3 regions of the Methylobacterium sp. V23 genome follow, and region 1 is predicted to be linked to each of the others. Evidence: riboswitches for the same ligand, from Rfam matches in the RefSeq annotation. Region 1 holds a riboswitch; each other region holds the start of a gene.
What was found. A riboswitch is a leader RNA that binds a small molecule or an ion and turns the genes downstream of it on or off. The one in region 1 is predicted to bind cobalamin.
Positions count from the first base shown of each region.

Region 2: it holds a riboswitch for cobalamin, as region 1 does, so the genes downstream of both, CRT23_RS02055 (CbtB-domain containing protein) here and CRT23_RS24820 (TonB-dependent siderophore receptor) in region 1, are expected to answer to the same signal.
Region 3: it holds a riboswitch for cobalamin, as region 1 does, so the genes downstream of both, CRT23_RS15425 (TonB-dependent receptor) here and CRT23_RS24820 (TonB-dependent siderophore receptor) in region 1, are expected to answer to the same signal.

Region 1 covers NZ_PDHT01000045.1:6,420-10,946, forward strand. Annotated here, with positions in the region: gene CRT23_RS24815 (ABC transporter ATP-binding protein) at 1-392, opposite strand, end outside; gene CRT23_RS24820 (TonB-dependent siderophore receptor) at 392-2,515, opposite strand; cobalamin riboswitch at 2,737-2,947, opposite strand; gene CRT23_RS24825 (HD domain-containing phosphohydrolase) at 3,412-4,473, opposite strand.
Region 2 covers NZ_PDHT01000001.1:444,119-448,645, forward strand. Annotated here, with positions in the region: gene cobW (cobalamin biosynthesis protein CobW) at 1-198, opposite strand, end outside; gene CRT23_RS02045 (DUF1636 domain-containing protein) at 195-614, opposite strand; gene CRT23_RS02050 (CbtA family protein) at 607-1,362, opposite strand; gene CRT23_RS02055 (CbtB-domain containing protein) at 1,390-1,566, opposite strand; cobalamin riboswitch at 1,620-1,813, opposite strand; gene cobU (bifunctional adenosylcobinamide kinase/adenosylcobinamide-phosphate guanylyltransferase) at 1,920-2,432, shown strand; gene cobO (cob(I)yrinic acid a,c-diamide adenosyltransferase) at 2,429-3,040, shown strand; gene CRT23_RS02070 (hypothetical protein) at 3,040-3,756, shown strand; gene CRT23_RS02075 (cobyric acid synthase) at 3,753-4,527, shown strand, end outside.
Region 3 covers NZ_PDHT01000015.1:47,605-52,131, reverse strand. Annotated here, with positions in the region: gene CRT23_RS15435 (FdhF/YdeP family oxidoreductase) at 1-1,063, opposite strand, end outside; gene CRT23_RS15430 (hypothetical protein) at 1,370-1,681, shown strand; cobalamin riboswitch at 1,758-1,959, shown strand; gene CRT23_RS15425 (TonB-dependent receptor) at 2,253-4,271, shown strand; gene CRT23_RS15420 (quinone-dependent dihydroorotate dehydrogenase) at 4,286-4,527, opposite strand, start outside.

The DNA.
Region 1 (4,527 bases):
AGACCGGCCTCGGCCAGGAGCGTTCGGGCGGTCCCCTTGCTCAGGTTGAGACCGGCCAAGGTCGTGAAGTAGCGCAGGTTCTCCACGCCGGAGAGGCCGGGATACAGCGCCACCTGCTCGGGGATGTAGGCCACGTGTCGGCGGGCACCGACCGGGTCGGCGCCGGCATCGACACCGCAGACCCGGACCGTGCCGGCATCCGCCTTCAGGAAGCCGAGGATCAGGTTGACCGTGGTGGTCTTGCCGGCCCCGTTCGGCCCGAGCAGGGCGAAGACCTCGCTGGGGTGGAGCGACAGGTCGAGGCCGTCGAGGGCCTGGCGTTCGCCGAAGCGCTTGCCCGCCCCTTGGATCTCCAGGACGACGTTGCCCGCATGGGTCGTGACCCCAGCCATCAGAAGCGCACCGAGATCGTACCGGTGAAGCGCCGGGGCGCACCGGGATAGACCCGAAACACGCTGTTCGAGCTCTCGTAATAGGTCGCGTCGAAGATGTTCTCGACGTTGAGGCCGAAGCGTATGTTCTCGTAGCGGTAATAGGCCAGGGCATCGACGGCGATGTAGGCCGGCAGGACAAAGCCTGAACCGGACGCGTCACCGGCGCGCTCGCCGACGCCGCGCACGCCGCCGCCGAGGCCGAGGCCCTTCCAGGGGCCCGCCTGCACCTCGTGCACGGCGAGCAGGCTGCCCGAGTGACGCGGGATGTTGATGAGCGGGGCGCCCACGGGGAGCACGTTGTCCTTGGTCACCACTGCGTCGGCGTAGACGTAGCCCGCCAGGACCTTGATCTCGGGAGTGATCTGGCCGGCGGCCGTCAACTCGAAGCCCTGGCTGCGCACACCCCCCGCCGCCAGCGAGAACCCGCTGTTGTTGGGGTCAGCCGTCAGCACGTTCTCGCGCTCGATGCGGAAGGCTGCTGCCGTCAGGCCGAGCGCGCCGCCGAAGACATCCAGCTTGGCGCCGACCTCGTAGCCGATCCCGGTCTCGGGCTCGAATGGGGCCGAGCGTGCCACTGCAAACGAGTCGATGCCGATATTGGGCCGAAAGCTGGTGCCGACATTGGTGTAGAGCGAAAGCTCCGGCAGGGGCTGGTAGACGAGGCCGGCGCGCGGAGTGGCCGCCACCCGCGATTGCTCCGACTGGGTTGAGTTCGTCCTCTCGCGGAAGGACTGCTCGAAGAAGTCGAAGCGTACGCCGAGCAGGGCCTTCCACTCAGGGCTCAGCGCGATCTGGTCCTGCGCGTAGAGGGCGGTGTTGGTGACCCGCTCCAGGTTGTTGCGCCGTATAGTCAGCGGCGGCAGCGCCTGGCCGTAGCGCGGGTCGTAGATGTCGAGCCTGTAGGGGCTCTCGCGGAAGTTCGAGCGGTCGTAGACCACGCGGCTGTCGGTGCTCTCGCGCTCGAAGCCGAGAAGCAGGGTATGACCGAGATCGCCGGTGGCGAAGCGCCCCACCACCTCGGCCTGGCCGATGGCGGTATCCCAGCGGTAATCGCGAAAGTTCCGGTCGCGCAGGACGGTGCGGTTATCGGCTGCCAAGCCACGGACCTCTGCCGATTCCCCGACCAGCGAGCCGGTGTTGAAGTGGGTGGCAAGCCGCATCTGCCAGTCGGCGTTGAAGCGATGCTCGACACGCACCTGCATCGTGTCCGAGCTCTGATAGGTGCTCTGCCCCGGCTCGCCGAGAAAGCGGGAGATTGGCAGGAAGCCGAGCTGCCGGTTGATCGCGATCACACCGCGGTCGACGACGACGCGGTTGCGCAGGAACTCGGTCTCGACGGTGACCTTGGTGTCCGGCGTGACCTGCCAGCTCACCACCGGCGCCACGAGGAGCCGGTCGCTGTCGACAAAATCGCGGAAGCTGCCCTGGCGGCCGCCCGCGAAGTTGAAGCGGTAGAGGAGCGCGCCGTCCTCGTTCAAAGCGCCGCCGGCATCCACCGTGCCGCGGAACTGCTCGAACGAGCCCCACAGGCCGCCCATCTCGACGAAGCGCTCGGCGGTCGGCTGCTTGGTGACGAAGTTGACGAGGCCGCCGGGGTCGCTGCGCCCGAACAGGCCGCCGCCGGGACCCTTCAGGACCTCGATCCGCTCGACGTTCTGGGTGTCGGGCGGCGGCGGCGAGCCCCGGTTGATCGGGAAGCCGTTGCGGTAGAGTTCCGAGGTGGTCGTGCCGCGGATGGCGTAGCTGAACACCGTCAGGCCGCCGAAATTGTTCTGCTGGGCCACGCCGGGCGTGTAGTTGAAGACGCGGTCTACCCGGGTGGCGGCCAGGTCCGTGATGACCTCCCGCGGTGCGACGGTGACGATCTGGGGCACGTCGCGCTGAGGGGTGTCGGTCTTCGTGCTGCTCACCGCCCGGTCGGCCCGGTAACCCGGGGTCGGACCGATCAGGCCGATCCCCGGGTTGGGACCAGCACCAGCGACGGCCGGGGCACCTCCGCCAGCCCCTTCCACGGAGAGCTCCTCCAGCGTGATGGCCTCCTGCGCCCGCGCCTCCAAGGAAGGCGCAGCTGCCGAGAGGATTGCGGTGAGCGCGTAGTGCGATCCTCGATGCCCCGACGTCCGACGACGCTTCGCCGGAACGGGCAGGCTCACGATCGGGGCCTTCGAGGTCGGCAGGTTGGGACGAAGGGGCACCGGTGCGCTCAAGGTTGTCGAGCGACGGCCGAGCGGGTGCCCTCACGGGATCGGCCGCGTCAGCAGCCGAGCCCGCTCATGCGCTCCGCCGGGACACCCCGCCCGAGAGACGTATCGTGGTGCAAGGCAGGTCTCCTGGCTCGCGGGTCGTTACCCTCGCCTCAGCCTTCCCGGTGCGACGCACCAGTGACCATGAACGGAAAGGGCTCGCCGCTGACAGTTGCGGGGGCAGCTTCGGAAGCACTCTTGCGAGCACCCCGAATTCCCTCTTAGCCCGCGAGCCGACGACCCGCAGGAACCTTGACGGTCAGACATTCGCTGGGCGCCGCCGCATAGTCAATCGAGGGGACGCCATTTTCCGCAACATTGTAACATTGCATCGGCATGGTTCTGGATGGTTGTGCGCCGTCAAATGATTTGAGACTGTCTGCGGTGTTCAGAAGCGGAGGCTCTGGTCCATCTGAGGTGAGAGGTTAGGCAGCCTGTGCCTGGTGGTGCAACTAGCCGATGCCCGATGGCCTTCACGATAGGCCGCTTAAGGACGTCTTCCGATCGAAAGCAGCCGGACCGCATTCCACCCAACTCAGACATTCGTCCTAACCAGCCGAATGTCGGGTATCCGATCGTTTTCCTGACATTCTCGGCTGCTTGCGGCAGAGTCAGAGAAGGGTGCCAACCGGACCGTGGCTCTAATGCGGAAACGGACGTTACGCCTCCGATCCAATCCGGTTGTGTGTAGCCTTGCCCGACGCGGCCCCTCACTCGCCGACCACCCAGCCCTTTCATGCTGCTGCGACGTCACTGTCTCGGAGCCTCGTCGGGGACAAGGCGCCCTCCACCTGGGACCAGCGGTCGAGGAAGGCATTGATGACGCGTGGATCGAAGTGGGCTCCCGCATTCTCGATTAGGTAGCGACGGGCGCGTTCCAGCGACCATGCCTGCTTGTAGGGTCTCTCGGTGATGAGCGCATCGAAGACGTCGGCTACGGCCACCACCCGCCCCGCCAGCGGTATGGCTTCGCCCTTGAGACGATTAGGATAGCCGGTCCCGTCCCAACGCTCGTGGTGGCTGACCGCGATGTCGGCAGCCAGGCGCATGACCTCCGAGGCGCTCCCGCCCAGGATGCGCTGACCGCGCTCGGCATGGCGCTCCATCTCGCAGCGTTCCTCGGGCGTGAGCGGACCCGGCTTGAGCAGGATGGCATCCGGAACGGCAATCTTGCCGACATCGTGCATGGTCGCCGCCAAGCTCATCAGGCGACGCTCCGCGGGGCCTAGGCCAAGGGCCTCCGCGATCAGGCCCGTGTAGGCCGAGACACGGGCGATGTGGTCTCCCGTATCTGCATCCCGGTTCTCGGCCGCTCGCATCAGCGTGGACACGATCTCGCGTTCACGCTCCTCGACCAGGGCGACGGCGGCTGCGACCTCCCGGGCGAGCAGTGCGGCGTGGTCCCGCATGGCCCTGTGCGCTTGCGATAGCGCGAGCAAGTTCGTGACCCTGGCGCGGACCTCGACCGGGTCGGCCGGCTTGGCCAGGAAGTCAGTTGCGCCGGCCTCCAGCGCCTCGCGTCGGAGGCTGCGCTGGTCATGGCTCGTGACCATCACGGTGGGAACGTTCGCAAGCTTGGGAATGGCCCGGACCGCTCGGATGAACTCGACGCCGTTCATGCCGGGCATGTCGTAGTCGGTGATCACGACCCCGATCTCCGAGGCATGCGCCCGGGCGAAGGCAAGGGCCTCAGCCGGCACGGTGAAGTCGTGCGGCTGGCATCCCAGGATGGGCCGTATCGCGGCGACCACCAGCAGGTTGTTCATCTCTGCGTCGTCGAGGACGAGAGCCAGCATCGAGCAGTCTTCCAGGCCTTGAGTGGCCCCCTGTCCGTCCGGGCGTTCTGGCGA
Region 2 (4,527 bases), on a different contig from region 1:
GATGTCCTCGTCGCCGCAGCCCTCGATGCCGCAGGCGGCCAGGAACGAGCCGTCGAAGCCGATGTCGCCGAACTCGTTGACGATGATGGCGAGGCGCCGGCCGCCGGCGTTCTCCACGAGGTGGCGCACCAGCGTGGTCTTGCCGGCCCCGAGAAAGCCCGTGACGATGGTGCAGGGAATCTTGGCGACGAGGGTCATTCGGCGGCGTCCGTGATGCGGGGCGCCGCGAGCGGCGGCAGAGGAGCGGGGAACGGCGGGATGCGGGCGACGACGCCCTTGCGGAATTCCTGGGGCCGCGCCTTCCACGGCACGATGCCGTCCGCTGTCTCGGCGTAGAGCGCGACGCCGTCCAGGATGGTGCCGGCGGAGGCGACCGGGTCGAGGTCGCCGTAGACGTAGGTCCAGCGGCCTTGCGAGGCGACCGCCACGGTGCAGGGGCGCTTGCAGACCGAGAGGCATTCGACGCTCTCGACCGTGATGCCGGGGTGGGCCCCGGTGCTCACGGCCTCCTGGAGCGCCGCCAGCAGGCGGGCGCCGGCGCGGGGCTCCGCCGTATCGCCGGCCGCCCGGCAGGTGGCGCAGACGTAGAGGGTCACGGGCGCGGCCTCAGGCATGGGTCGGCCGGGTTCGGCCGAAGAGGCCCCAGGCCCAGCCATAGGCCAGCCCGATCACCGCCCAGAACACGAAGGCGATGCCGAGCGAGCGCGCGGCGAACTGGGCGGCGTAGGAGGCCGGCAGGTTCGAGGCGGCGTGGCTCGCCTCCGGCGCCCCGGCAAGATGGGGCGCCACGAGGAGCACGAGGCCGCCCGCGATGGTGATCGGCGCCCGCCGGATCGCGATGAGGTAGAGGCCCATGGCGGTGGCCGCGGCGGTCATCACCCACCAGAACTGGCGATCGGCCAACGGCGCGGCCTCCATGCCGGGGAGTTCCGGGGCAAGGCCGAGGGCCGGGGCCAGCGCCACGGCGAGGAAGCCCCCGATGGCGAAGCGCAGGCCGGCCTCGGGGCTGGGCTCGCGGTGGCAGGCGAGGAGCACGGCGCCGAGCAGGAGCGCGTAGCCGACGCCGCCCACCAGGGTGGCCAGGGCCGTGAAGGCCATGCGCGGCAGGCCGGGGCCCGGCTGCCAGTCGGGCGCGACTTCGCCGCCCGCCACCGAGGGGTCCTTGGTGCCGTGATCGTGACCGCCGTGAACGCGGACGATCAGGGCGGCGGGGGTCGGCCGGACGGGCGCGGCGGAGGCCTGCGTCTCGTAGCGCTCGGCCGCGATGATGAGCGGCGAGGTGAGCGCGAGCTGCAGGCCCGTCGCGACGACAGCCGCGAGAAAGCCGGCGACCAGGGCCGCCGACACGAGCCGGATGATCATGGGCGGTTCTGCCTTAAGCGGAGGCGCTCAGTGGCAGGGGAAGTTCTGGCTGTGCCGGAAGTCGTGCGCCGCGTTGTGCAGCGCCATCGCCGGGGCAAAGCCGGCCATGAACACGAGGCCGAGGCCGAGGAAGGCGGCCACGAGCACGGCGCCGAGGCGCTCGTTGGTGCGGGTGCCGGTCAGGACGAGGGTGTTGGTCGACATCGGGTACATCTCCTGGCCACCCCGCCGGCGGCCGTCAAGGATGGGGCGTGGACGGCAGGTCCACTTTCGACGGCAGGTCTCCTGGCTCGCGGGTCGCTGGTCCTGCCGCCTTCCCGGATCGCTCCAGTGGCTGATGGCAGTCCCGTCTCCGCTCACAGTTGCGGGGGCAGCCGCGGTTTCAGGGTCGCCCCCTCACCGCATTCCCTTTTCACCCCGTCGCCGGGGCACCGTCCGATCCTCGCTTCTACGCGGTTGCCGATCCGCTGACAACGCGGCCCGGGCGGGTTTCCCGCCTTTGACCTCGGACCTCGATATCGGGCACAGCATGCCCCATGCCGCATCCTCCACCCCGAATGATCCTCGTGCTCGGCGGCGCGCGCTCGGGCAAGAGCGCCCATGCCGAGGCGCTGATCGAGGCCCAGCCTCGACCCTGGCTCTACCTCGCCACCGCCCAGGCCTGGGACGACGAGATGCGGGAGCGCATCGCGCTCCACCGCGCCCGCCGCCCGGAGGGCTGGATCACGCAGGACGTGCCGATCGCCCTGGCCGAGGCGGTCGCCGCCGCGACCGGGCCGGTGCTGGTCGATTGCCTCACCCTCTGGCTCACCAACCTCATCCTGGCCGAGGCCGACCTCGAGGCTGCCACCGCCGCGCTGCTCGCGGCCTGTGCGGCGGCCCCCGGCCCGGTGGTCCTGGTCGGCAACGAGGTCGGCCTCGGGATCGTACCGGACAACGCCCTCGCGCGCCGCTTCCGCGACGCCGCCGGGCGCCTGCACCAGCGCCTCGCGGCCCAGGCGGACCGCGTCGTCCTCACGGTGGCGGGCCTGCCGATGATCGTGAAACCCCAACCCGGAGCCACCCCATGACGGACGCCGAGACCGAGGCCGCGCGGCACCGCGAGAAGATGGAGAAGCGCAAGGCCGTCCAGGACGCCGAGGTGGCGGAGAAGACGATCGAGAAGGGGCTCCTCATCGTCAATACCGGTCCCGGAAAGGGCAAGACCACGGCGGCCCTCGGGCTGATGCTGCGGGCCCTCGGCCATGGCTGGCGCGTCGGCGTGGTGCAGTTCATCAAGGGCGCCTGGGACACCGGCGAGAAGCACGCCCTCAAGGCTTTCGGCGATCAGATCGATTGGCACACGCTCGGCGAGGGCTTCACCTGGGAGACCCAGGACAAGGCCCGCGACATCGCCGCCGCCGAGCATGCCTGGGCCAAGGCCCTCGAGCTCATGGCCGATCCGACGATCCGCCTCGTTGTCCTGGACGAGCTCAACATCGCGCTGCGCTACGACTACCTCGATCTCGACACCGTGGTGGCGGCCTTCCGGGCGCGCCGACCGGACCTCCACGTCATCGTCACCGGCCGCAACGCCAAGCCGGCCCTGATCGAGGCCGCCGACCTCGTCACCGAGATGGGCAGCGTGAAGCACCACTTCGCCGCCGGGGTGAAGGCGCAGGTGGGGATCGAGTTCTGATGCGGGCGGCCATCGTGGCGGTCGCGCTGTCCACCGTGCTGGGAACGCACGGAGTCCGGGCCGACCCGGCCGGGCCGTGGCCCGCCACCTATCTGGGCCGCGTCGAGGCCCTGGCCGTGGTGGAGGGGCTGAACGCCCGGCTGCTCGCCAGCCGCTCCGCCACCGCGACCCTCGAAGGCTGGTGCGCCGAGCACGGCATGGCCGCGCCCCCCCGGCTCGCGGCGAACCTGCAGCGCGGCGCGGACAAGCCGGCCTCGGAGGAGACGCGCCGGCGCCTGAATGCCGGGCCCGACACGCTCCTGCGCTACCGTCAGGTGAAGCTCGCCTGCGGCGACCACGTCCTGTCCGAGGCGGACAACTGGTACGTGCCCGAGCGCCTGACCCCGGAGATGAACCGCCTTCTCGAGACCACCGACACGCCGTTCGGCCGGGCGGTCCAGGCCCTCGGCACGACGCGGCAGACCATCGGTGCCGAGCTCCTGTGGCAGCCCCTGCCGCACGGGTGGGACCAGGCGCCGCCCCCTGCGGCGACCTGCGGCGACCTCGCGATCCCGGACCATCTGTTCCGGCATCGGGCCGTGCTGTTCACGGCGGAGCGCGTACCGTTCGCGGAGGTGGTCGAGACCTACGGCGCCGCCATCCTGGCCTTTCATCGCGCCGGGCGCCCCGTCGATCCGGCCTGCGCGACGTCCCCGTCGGGGCGGCCACAGCCATGACCCGCGCCCTCATGATCCAGGGCACCGGCTCGGATGTCGGCAAGTCGCTGATCGTCGCCGGGCTGTGCCGGGTCTTCGCCCGGCGCGGGCTCGCCGTGCGGCCGTTCAAGCCGCAGAACATGTCGAACAACGCCGCCGTCACGGCCGATGGCGGCGAGATCGGGCGGGCCCAGGCCTTGCAGGCGCGGGCGGCCGGCGTGGCGCTCTCGGTGCACATGAACCCGGTGCTGCTGAAGCCCCAGAGCGAGACCGGCAGCCAGGTCGTGGTCCAGGGCCGCATGGTCGGCACCGCCAAGGCGCGGGACTACCAGGCCTGGAAACCGCGCCTCCTCGCCTCGGTGCTGGAAAGCTTCGCGTATCTGAAGGCCGAGGCCGACCTCGTGGTGGTCGAGGGGGCGGGCTCGGCCTCCGAGGTCAACCTGCGGGCCGGCGACATCGCCAATATGGGTTTTGCCCGCGCCACGGGCACGCCGGTGATCCTGCTCGGCGACATCGACCGGGGCGGCGTCATCGCCAGCCTCGTCGGCACCAAGGCGGTGATCGATCCGGCCGATGCCGCGATGATCCGGGGCTTTCTCGTCAACCGCTTCCGCGGCGATCCCAGCCTGTTCGCCGACGGCATGGCCACCATCGCGCAGGCGACCGGCTGGCCGAGCTTCGGGCTGATCCCGCACTTTCCCGACGCGGCTCGCCTGCCGGCGGAGGATGCCCTCGGGCTCGCGGGCTCGGGCGCCGGATCGACCGGGCGCAAGGTCGTGGCCGTGCCGGTGC
Region 3 (4,527 bases), on a different contig from region 1:
CGGCCGCGACCTCGAGATCGGCCCGGGTCAGGCCGGACTGATCCTCGATGGTGTCCCAGCCCGTGGCGTCCACGGCGGCCCGGTAGGCCTCGTAATCCGCGGTGTGGTTGCGCAGGAACGTACGGTCGAGCAGCGACGGCTTTCCGGCCGCGCGCGCCGCATCGTCGGCCGCGAACACCGCCTTGGCGATGCCGCGGAACGCCGCCATGTCGCCGCCGAGGCGCGGCTGGTAGTAGTGGCTCGCCACCGGCGCGCTGGCGCCGCGCAGCATCTCCACGGTGTTCTGGGGGTCGGCGAAGCGCTCCAGCCCGCGCTCGCGCACGGGGTTGAACACCACGACCTTCGCGCCGCGCTGGGCCGCGCGCCGCAGGTCGCCGAGCATGCGCGGATGGTTGGTGCCGGGGTTCTGCCCGACCACGAAGATCGCGTCGGCCTTCTCGAAATCCTCCAGCAGCACGGTGCCCTTGCCGACGCCGATGGCCGCCTGGAGGGCGATGCCGCTGGCCTCGTGGCACATGTTTGAGCAGTCGGGGAAATTGTTGGTGCCGTAGTGCCGGGCGAAGAGCTGGTAGAGGTAGGCGGCCTCGTTGGAGGCGCGGCCCGAGGTGTAGAACTCGGCCTGGTCCGGGTGATCGAGGCCGCGCAGGGTGGCGCCGATCTCCGCGAAGGCGGCGTCCCAGGTGGTGACGACGTAGCAGTCGCTCGCCGCGTCGTAGCGCATCGGATGCGTGAGGCGGCCCTCGCCCTCCAGGGCGTAGTCGGTCCAGCCGCGCAGCTCGGTCACGGTATGCCTGGCGAAGAATTTCGGCGGGGTGCGCTTGTCCGTGGCTTCCCAGGACACCGCCTTCACGCCGTTCTCGCAGAACTCGAAGGAGGAGCCGTGCGCCGGATCCCCCCAGGCGCAGCCTGGGCAGTCGAAGCCGTCGGGCTGGTTGGCCTTCAGCATGGCACGGGCGCCCGACAGCGGCGCCCGGCTTCCCAGCAGGTGCTTGCCGCAGCTTTTCAGGGCCCCCCAGCCGCCAGCCGCGGAGGAGCGCTTCGGGGACGCGACCGGATGATCCATGAAGGGGTCCTGAGGGGCAGGGCTCGCGCGGCCGACGATCGGTCGCGAAGCGGAGCAGTCTCGCTTCAGCGATATCGCGATGCACCGTGCGCGCTCAATCGCGTGAAAACGCAGGCCAGTCATGCCGTTAGGGGTACCATGCGTTTTTTGCAGAGCCGATGAAGAGTGGGTTAAAACCGTTCCAGGCCGCGATGCGAAACATCAGGTGCTCGATCCCGAGGGCCGCGCTCTGGCGGAGGGCCGGCCGATCGCCTAACCCTCGCCCCGGATCGCGGCGGGGACGCGCGGCAGGCGGGAGCGCGGGAGATGAAGACGCCGGTGAGGATCTTCGCGGCGGCGGCCGTCGCCCTCGCGGTCGGCCTCGCGGTGATGGCGCATGATCGGCAGATGGGGGCCGAATGGGCCGTGTCCGCCGAGCAGATCGCCGACGCTCGGGCCTACGGAAAGCCCGGCGTGGAACTACCGCCGGGTCACATGGTGACCGAGCCCCAGCGCAGCGAGGGCGCGGACCGGCTTCCCCTGAAGTGGATCCTCCTCGGCCTGGTGGCCGGCGGCGCCGTGCTGGCCGGGACGGGCCACCGGCGCGAGCCGGCCCGGAAACCGGAGGGACGGCGCTGACGCCCGGCCCCTGTCGCCTGCCGGGCACACCGGCCTGAAAAGCCGCCGCGGCCATTGACGCCGTAGCCGCCGATCGGGCCTCCTGACCCCCGACGGTTCCTCAGGATCGAGGATCAAAAGGGAACGCGGTGAGGGCGAGCGCCCGAGGCCGCGGCTGCCCCCGCAACTGTAAGCGGCGAGCTCCTCATCAGCACGTCACTGGGTTCTCGGACCTGGGAAGACGATGGGAGGGCGGTGACCCGCGAGCCAGGAGACCTGCCGTCAGTCGTGGTCACACGCGAAACGCATCGGGCGGGGTGTCCTGATGGGTGTCGGGGTGGATGCCGCGTGGCATCCGTGCCGGCCTCGTTCGCGGTGACGTGCCACAGACGTCGCCCGAGGTCCCATGTCGTCCTCTGATTTTTGTTCGCCCTCTCGTTCTCGATCATCTCGGCGTTCTCGCGCGTTTCGCCGTTCACGGCTTTCCCGCCGATCCTGGCTCCTCGCCGCCTGCGCCGGTCTCGCCCCCTACGGCGCTGGGATTCCTGACGCCGTCGCCCAGAGCGCGCAGGCGGATCTCGCCGAGTTGTCCGTGACCGCGGAGGCACCGGCGGGCGGCGGGCGTGGACCGACCGCCAATGCGGGGTACGTCGGCGGCGTCACCGGCATCGGCGGCGGCCTCCGGACCGTCGATGCGGCGAGCGCCGGCGTGATCTCGGGCGCGGCGCTGAACAGCCGGCCGATCACCCGGCCCGGCGAGGTGCTGGAGAGCGTGCCCGGCCTCATCGTCACCCAGCATTCCGGGGAGGGGAAGGCCAACCAGTTCTTCCTGCGCGGGTTCAACCTCGACCACGGCACCGACATCGCCATCGCGGTGGACGGCATGCCAGTGAACATGCGCACCCACGCCCACGGCCAGGGCTATGCCGACCTCAACTTCCTGATTCCCGAGCTCGTCGGCGCGGTGGCGTTCCACAAGGGGCCGTACTTCGTCCGCGACGGCGACTTCGCCTCGGCCGGCTCGGTGCGGATCGACTATCTCGACACGGTGGAGCGCAACCTCGCGCTGACCTCGCTCGGCAGCTTCGGCTACAAGCGCGCCCTCAGCATCGCCTCCGCGGCCCTCGGCGAAGGCCGCCTGCTCGTGGCCGGCGAGGCCCAGACCTATGAGGGCCCCTGGGACGTGCCGGACCGCCTCGCCAAGCTCAACGCCGTCGTCCGCTACAGCCAGGGGACGGCCCTCGACGGCTTCGCGCTGACGGGAATGGCCTACTGGGCCAAGTGGAACGCCACCAACCAGATCCCCGAGCGGGCGGTGGCGGAAGGCCTGATCGGACGCTTCGGCTCCCTGGATCCCACCGATGGCGGCGACACCGGCCGCTTCTCCCTCTCGGGCCGCTGGAGCCGGACGAGCGACGCCGGGATCACCCGGGCGAGCGCCTACGTCATCCGCTACGGCATGAACCTGTTCAACGACTTCACCTACTTCCTCAACGATCCGGTGAACGGCGACCAGTTCCGTCAGCGCGACAGCCGCGTGCTCGGCGGCGGGGAGGTCAGCCATACCGTCCAGGGCAGCCTGTTCGGCGTGGCCATGGAGAACGAGATCGGCCTCCAGACCCGCACCGACAGCATCCGGGTCGGCCTGTTCAACACCACGAACCGGCAGTACCGCTCGACGGTCCTGGACGACCGGGTGCTGGAGGCAAGTGGAGCGTTCTACTACGAGAACCGCCTGCGCTGGACCGACTGGCTGCGCACCAGCGTCGGCTTCCGCGCCGATACCTATTACGCCGACGTGGTGTCCGATACGGCGGCGAATTCCGGCACGGCGCGCGACAGCATCGTCAACCCGAAGCTTGGCCTCGTGCTGGGCCCGTGGTTCGACACCGAGCTGTTCGTGAACTACGGCGGCGGCTTCCACTCGAACGACGCCCGCGGCGTCACCGCCACGGTGGATCCGACCAGCCCCCTGTTCACCATCAGCCGGTCGCCCTTCCTGGTGCCCTCGACGGGATCGGAGATCGGTCTGCGCAACCGCAGCATCGCCAGGCTGGAGACGGCCGTGACGCTGTTCCAGCTCGATTTCGCGTCCGAGAACCTGTTCCAGGGCGACAGCGGCACCACCGAGCCGAGCCGTCCCACCCGCCGCTTCGGCATCGAGTGGACCAACCGCTACGCGGTGACGCCCTGGCTCTCCCTCGAGGGGGACCTGACGGTGACCCATGCGCGCTTCGCCGACCGCGACCCCGTCGGCGACCGGGTCCCGGAGGCGCCGACCACCATCGCCTCGGCCGGGTTCACCGTCGGCGAGGGGCCGGGCTGGTTCGGATCGATGCGCCTGCGCTACTTCGGGCCGCGGCCGCTGATCGAGGACAATTCCGTGCGCTCGCGCCCGACCGCACTCGTGAACGGCCGGGTTGGCTACAATTTCGACAATGGGGTCAGCCTGTCCCTCGACGTGCTGAACCTGACCAACGCCAAGGCCGACCAGATCACCTACTTCTACGCCTCGCGCCTGCCCGGCGAGGCGGCGGACGGCGTCGCGGATCGGCACATCCACCCCGTCGAGCCGACCGCTCTGCGCCTGACCCTGGCGGGGCGGTTCTAGGCCCCGCGCACCCGTCAGCCCGTCAGCTTCGCCAGCGCGATGGCATCGCGCCCGACCAGGGGCGCGAGCTGCGGCTCGCCCTCGGCCTTCATCCGCTGCACCAGCCCGGCCTTGATCGCGGGGATCAGGCCGGGGCCTGCGTAGACGAGGCTCGAGTAGAGCTGCAGCAGGCTGGCGCCGGCCCGGATCTTGGTCCAGGCGGCCTCCGCCGAGTCGATGCCGCCGACGCCGACCAGGGGGAGCTTTCCGCCGACCC